One region of the Microbacterium sp. 01T413_2 genome, then DNA from elsewhere that is predicted to be linked to it. Evidence: predicted binding sites of a transcription regulator. Region 1 holds the regulator's gene; the other holds the start of a gene.
The links. Region 1 encodes HspR, which represses chaperone genes until heat shock. Its sites were predicted from a motif close to AAGTTGAGTCNNNNNGACTCAACTT; they were not measured.

Region 1 (3,406 bases):
GTCGTCCCAGGTCGCCGGGGCCTTGTCGGTGTCGACGCCGGCCTTGTCGAGCATGTCCTTGTTCCAGAACAGCACCGTCTGCGCTTCCTGCAGCAGCGGGTAGGCGTAATAGGTGCCGCCGATCTCGGACACGGACTTGGCGGAGTCGATGATCTCGTCGAGCTTCGACTTGTCCACGACCTTTCCGAGGTCGTAGAGCTGCCCGGCGTTGACCGCGTCCTGGATGCTGCCGGAGTGCGTGTAGATGTCAGGGGCCTTGCCCGCCGCCTGGGCAGCCTTCATCTTCTGATCCCAGGCATCCGCCGGGATCTCCGTGTCCTTGACGACGATCTTGTCCTGGGAGGCGTTGAACTTCTTGACGATGTCCTTGTACCAGGCGTTCTCGGGCGGAGTGAACGTGCGGTGCCAGAACTCGATCGTGGTCTTGCCGGAGGAGTCGCCTCCGTCGCCCGCGGCCTGCCCCGGCGTGCTCGAGCCGCAGCCCGCGAGCAGTCCTACCGCCGTGATGCCGCCGAGAGCGGCCATCACCACCCGGCGCGTGCGCTGTGTGTCCGTCTTCATGGGTTCCTCCTCGGGAACACGACTTCCTCGTCGAATCGGTGCTGGGTCCGGCACAGGGGGCCGGGTCCGCGGTCGCGCTGAGTCGGCATCGACCGGGCTGCATTCAGAGTAGGCGAAATCGATTTCAGGCACAAGACGCTCTTGAGCGATCTGCGCAACCCCCTGCGAGTGAAAGCCGATTCCTCTTCTCTCCGCACCGCGCCCACCCTTTCGGCCGCGACCAGAACGCCCCTAGAGTCGTTCGACAGGAAATCGATTTCAGATGAGGTTTGCTCGTCCAGTCGTGAGGACACTCGCGAAAACCACGAAGGAGCTCCCATGATGACGTCCGCCGTCGGATCCCCCTCACCGGCCGATCTCTCCGGGCGATGGGTCCGTCCTGCCGGTCCTGTCCCGCGCGAACCCCGCTGGGGCCATCCCGCGGGGATGCAGCTGGGCATCAGTTCCGCACCGCGCGGGCTGCTGCAGATCTTCACCCCCTATCTGGAGCATCCGCCGGAGCGACTGGTGAACTACATCGCCGTGGAGCCGGTGCCTGCGGGCAGCGCCGAGCGCGGCTATTCAGAGCTGGAGCCGAGCACGCTCGACCCCGGCGAGCGCGGGAAGCGGATGTGGGCCGTCGACCATCCGTCCGATGCCGCGGTGCGGGCACGGCTGGATCCCGATCCCGGAATCGTCGACACCGCGGACGGCGTGGAGCGGCTCACGATCTGGATCCGGGTCGAGCCGTTCGATAACGGGGCGCAGGTGCAGGTGCGGGTGCGGTTCAGGGCCGATCGTCCGCACGAGGTGGAACTGGCGGGGTACAGCGACTCCGGCTCCGTGCCTCTGGACCGGCTCGTACTCAGCGCGACCATGGGCAACTGGGCGCGGCTGCGCCGGCTCGAGCTCGCGGACCGCGTGGTCACGCCTGCAGAGCTCTGGCCCGGGTTCACCGGCACCGGGTTCGCCGCGCACGCCTCCTTCGGACTCGACGAGCTCGTCCGCGAGGGCGGGGCTGCGCTCGTCTCCGCGACGGGCGACGAGGACGACCCGTGGTCCGTCGGCTACAGCGCAGACACCGCGGAGCACTGGCGGTACCTCGGTCGGAGGATGCGGCAGACCTGGCGGGTGGACCACCCGCATCCCGCCCTCCGTGCACAGGTCAATGCGCGGTGGTCGTACTGGGCGAGCGCCTCGGAGATCCCCGGCGGTCCCGCCTACGAGAACCTCGAGGTCGTGCAGCCTTTCCGACAGGGCGCCGCACTGCACTTCATCGTCGAGCCGCTGGACTGATCGCCAGCGTGCACGGCGGAGGCCTGCACCGCCGTCTCGGCTCTGCCTGCGCGTGTCAGCGCCGGCGCGGTCTCTGCGCCGCTGTGCTGCCTCAGCGCTGGCTGTCGTCCGGATCGTCCGCGGTGTCGTCGGCGCGCTCAGGGCCGCTCAGCCACGGACGCCACAACACCACCTCGGTGGAGCGGCGGATCCGGCGCCCGGACGGGACGGCCATGACGGATCCGGTCGTTCCGGCGGCGAACACACGCACGCCGGGGCGGTTCGCGCGCTCCTCGCGCAGGTCGTGCTCGAGCTCGCCCACACGGCGGCGCAGCGTGCGCACCTCGTCCTCGAGGTCGAGCAGGCGCGCGATCGCGGGCAGGCTCATCCCCTCGCCGGACAGCTGGGCGACCTCGCGCAGCTGCTCGATGTTGCGCATCGAGTAGCGGCGGGATCCGCCCCTGGTGCGGCCGGGAACGACCAGGCCGATCCGGTCGTACTGCCGCAGGGTCTGCGGGTGCATCCCGGCGAGCTCGGCGGCGACCGCGATCGCGAAGATCGGGGTCTCGGCGTTCATGCGCTCATCGGCCATGACGCACCCTCGTCCTTCGCGCACGGCGCATCCCGAGAACACCGTTCGCGCCCCGCAAGCGGGCGCGCGTACCGGAAACAGGAGAATGCACCGAGATCAGGAGGATCCGCGAGGAATCGTCCTGATCTCGGTCACTGTTCCTGATTCCGGGACGACGCGGCGAGCGGCGCCCGGTGTCCGCGTCGCGCGCGGACCCGATCGACGGCGCAGGTGAACTCATCCCCGGGCCTTCGCCAGCAGCTCGGTGCGCGGGTTCTCGGCGGGCTCCGCCTCACGGAAGCGCTCCAGCGCCTCGCGCGCGGCGTCGTCGAGGTGCGACGGCACGGCCACCTGCACCTCGGCGAGCAGGTCGCCGACGCCCTTCGACGTCGTGACGCCGCGGCCCTTGACCCGCAGCACCCGGCCCGACGGAGTACCCGGCGCGACCTTGAGCTTGACCGGATCTCCACCGAGGGTCGGCACCTCGATGGTGGCGCCGAGCGCGGCCTCGGTGAACGTGACAGGAACCGTCACCCGCAGGTTCAGCCCATCGCGGGTGAACACGGGGTGCGGCTTCACGGCCACCTGGACCACGATGTCGCCGTTCTCGCCGCCGTCGGGCGAAGGCCGCCCACGGCCGCGCAGACGGATCTTCTGCCCGTCCTTCACGCCCGCGGGGATCTTCACCTTGAGCGGGCGGCCGTCCTCACCCTGCAGCGTGACTGTCTCGCCCTGCACGGCGGTCGCGAACGACAGGGTCGTGCGGGCCGTGACGTCGGCGCCCTTCTGCGGGCCGCCGTAGCCGCGGAACCCGCCGGAGGGCTGGCCGAACCGACCGGATCCGAACCCGCCGCCGCCCTGGTTGAACATCGCGAAGATGTCGTCGAAGTCGGCGGACTGCCCGCCACGGCCCCGGTTGAACGCGCTGAACACGTCATCGAAGCCGCCGTTGCCGGCACTGCCCGGAGCCGTGAAGCGCGCGCCACCGGCGCCCATCGCGCGGATCTGGTCGTACTCGGC
Region 2 (3,406 bases), on a different contig from region 1:
TACGCCACGGCCGAGGTGCTGCGCGCCGCAGCCCCGGTGCGTCGGGGTTATGCGGCCGAGTCGGCACGAGCCAGGGCGGAGCGCCGGGCGGAGGCCTCCCGCGGTGGCTTCGACGACGGCGAGACCGTGCACGTGGGCTGGACGCCGATCGACCTGGACGCCGTGGCGGCCGGGGGATCCTCCGGCCCGCTCGCGCTGGTGGACGGCGTGCCGTCGGTGCGGTGGTCCGCGGCCGGTTCCCTCATGCCGCTCTCCGCCTACCTCGACGACCGCATCGCCCTCCTCCGTTCCGCCTCCCTTTAGACCGCGAGACTCCATCTCCGCGACGAGACTGCGCTGATTTGGTGCAGTCTCGTCGCCCAGTTGCAGTCTCGCGGTCAGAGGTCAGAAAGTGGCGGCGGCGTCAGCGGGCCAGTGCGCGCTCGCCGAAGCGGTGCAGGATCCGCGCCGGCTCGGTGACGACGGATTCGAGCACGGCCTCCTGCACGGTGTGGAAGGCGTCCGGATCGAAGTAGCCGGTGGTGCGGTAGAAGACCATCCGATCGGCGAAGTCGCGCGGCGACGGCTCGGGATGGAACTGCGTGGCGTACAGGTCCGCACCCACGCGGTACGCCTGCACGGGGCAGGTGTCGTTGCCGGCGAGCAGCACCGCGCCCGATGGCACGGCGACAGCGCTCTCCTTGTGCGCGGTGAAGGCGTGGAACACAGGCCCGGCAGGACCGAACAGCGGATCCGCGACGGCGTCGGCCGTGGTGCGGATCTCGGCCGCGGTCGCCTCCTCGGGGTTGTCCATGCCGACTTCTCCGCCGAGGAGGCGCGTGATCACGCCGATTCCGAAGCAGGTGAAGAACGCGGTGGTGGCGCCGTCGATCGCGCGCTCCGCGATGCGCTCCAGGTCCGATTCGACCCGCCGCTGGGTCTCGGACTTGCGAACGTCGGTGACGTTGAACGGAGAGCCGCCGATCACGAAGCCGGCGTAGCGGTCGAAGACGTCCTCGGGCAGGGCGGTGGTGGTGAGGTCGATGCGGTCCAGTGCGTCAGCATCGACGCCGAGGGCGACACGGAACGACGCGCGCTCCGCCGTCGCCGCATCCAGCTCAGGGCGCACGCCGACATACAGGAGCGAGGCCATCCCTGGATTCTAGGCGAGCGGCGGAGGCCGTCGAAGTCCGGATGCAACGGACGGGAATATGAAGGAAGGAGTCGCGTTGAACTTGACAGCACAACGCTCAAGTTTGAGAGGAAGCGAAATGCCCAACGATTTCACCGACGCGGGTTCGGGCTCGTTCGACGAGTTCCTCGCCCGCTACCTGGCCGGTGAGCAGGCCCGGCAGACCCGGTCCATCGACCTCAGCCGGTTCCTGACCGTGCGCACCCAGCGCATCCTGCAGCGCGCCGGCCGCTTCGCGCTCGAGCGCGGCCAGACCGAGCTCGACGCCCTGCACGTCCTGCGCACCATCGTCGAGGACGACGCCGTCGACCAGGCGATCCGCAACATCGGGGTGACCCCGCAGGCCATCGTCGACGACGTCGACACCCGCCTGCCCGCCCCTGGCGACGCCTCTGACATCGACGCCGCGACCATCACCCCGAGCGCCAGCCGCGCGCTGTTCCACGCCTACCAGGTGGCGCGCTCATCGGGTGCGACCTACATCGAGCCGGAGCACGTCTTCTTCGCGCTCGTGCTCGGACAGGACGCCCCCGCGGGCCAGATCCTCGCGCGTGCCGGCGTCACCGCCGAAGCGCTCACCCAGAGCCTGCGCGAGCCCGTGACCGCGGGCGCCGCGCCAGAGGCCGAGAACACCCAGTCGGCGTCCGAGACCCCGATGCTCGACCGGTTCGGCCTCGACCTCACCGCCCGTGCCCGCTCCGGCGAGCTCGATCCGGTGATCGGCCGGGCCTCGGAGATCGAGCAGACGATCGAGATCCTCAGCCGGCGCACCAAGAACAACCCGGTGCTGATCGGCGAGGCGGGCGTCGGCAAGACCGCGATCGTCGACGGCCTTGCCCGCGCGATCGTCGACGGCGCCGTGCCCGCGCAGCTCAAGGACCGTCGCGTCGTGGCGCTCGACCTGCCCGCGATGCTCGCCGGCACCCGCTACCGCGGCGACTTCGAGGAGCGTCTCACCCAGACCATGGACGAGATCGCCGCGCACAAGGGCGAGATCATCGTCTTCATCGACGAGGTGCACACCGTCGTCGGTGCGGGCGGATCCGGAGAAGGCGGCGGCATGGACGCCGGCAACATCCTCAAGCCGCGCCTCGCCCGCGGCGACCTGCACCTGGTCGGCGCGACGACGCTCGCCGAGTACCGGCGCATCGAGAAGGATCCGGCCCTCGAGCGCCGCTTCCAGCCGGTGAAGGTCGCCGAGCCCTCGATCGAGGACGCCGTGCGGATCCTGGAAGGCCTCAAGCCCGCCTACGAGCAGCATCACGCCGTCACCTACACCGACGACGCGATCCGTGCGGCCGTCGAGCTGAGCGCGCGGTACCTGCCCGACCGGGTGCTGCCGGACAAGGCGATCGACCTCATCGACCAGGCCGGCGCCCGTTTGCGCCTCCGCCTGGGCGTCGTGACCGATGTGGCGGCGCTGTTCGCCGAGCTGGCCGACCTCGAAGCGCGCAAGAACGCCGCGGTCGGCGCCGAGCACTACGAGGAGGCCTCGCGGATCCGCGACGAGATCGCCGCGGTCCAGGCGCGGATCGACGACGCCGGCAGCACCGCGCGCCTTGTCGATGCCGAGCCCGCTGTCGTCGGCGAGGCCGAGATCGCCGCGGTGATCGCGCGCGCCACAGGGATCCCGGTCAGCCGGGTCTCCGAGAGCGAGCGGGAGCGTCTGGCGGACCTCGAGGCCGACCTGCACGCCCGCGTGATCGGGCAGGACGACGCGGTCGCCGCCGTGGCACGGGCCGTGCGCCGCAGCCGTACCGGCATGGGCGACGCGCGTCGGCCGGTCGGATCCTTCCTGTTCCTCGGCCCCACCGGTGTCGGCAAGACCGAGCTGGCCAAGGCGCTCGCCGACCGTCTGTTCGACGACGAGACCGCCGTGATCCGCTTCGATATGAGCGAGTTCGGCGAGCGGCACACGGTGTCGCGGCTCGTCGGCGCCCCTCCGGGATACGTCGGCTACGACGAGGCGGGGCAGCTCACCGAGCGCGTGCGGCGCAACCCCTACGCGATCGTGCTGTTCGACGAGATCGAGAAGGCGCACCCCGACGTGTTCAACCTGCTGCTGCAGGTGCTCGACGACGGTCGCCTGACCGACGGTCAGGGGCGCACGGTCGACTTCCGCAACACGGTGATCGTGATGACCTCGAACATCGGATCCGAGTTCCTCGCGTCGCGCTCCGGTGCGCTCGGGTTCGTGGCCTCGCAGGACGGATCCGCGAACGGATTCGCCTCGCA

Region 2: the regulator HspR is predicted to act here: its motif matches at 1,212-1,236, upstream of AC1DMN_RS09515 (ATP-dependent Clp protease ATP-binding subunit).

The regions. Positions count from the first base shown of each region.
Region 1 is NZ_JBFTQL010000003.1:99,503-102,908, reverse strand. It holds gene AC1DMN_RS03150 (ABC transporter substrate-binding protein) at 1-561, opposite strand, end outside; gene AC1DMN_RS03145 (hypothetical protein) at 880-1,836, shown strand; gene AC1DMN_RS03140 (heat shock protein transcriptional repressor HspR) at 1,928-2,407, opposite strand; gene AC1DMN_RS03135 (DnaJ C-terminal domain-containing protein) at 2,624-3,406, opposite strand, start outside.
Region 2 is NZ_JBFTQL010000014.1:60,087-63,492, forward strand. It holds gene AC1DMN_RS09505 (glutaminase) at 1-303, shown strand, start outside; gene AC1DMN_RS09510 (glutamine amidotransferase-related protein) at 404-1,132, opposite strand; gene AC1DMN_RS09515 (ATP-dependent Clp protease ATP-binding subunit) at 1,251-3,406, shown strand, end outside.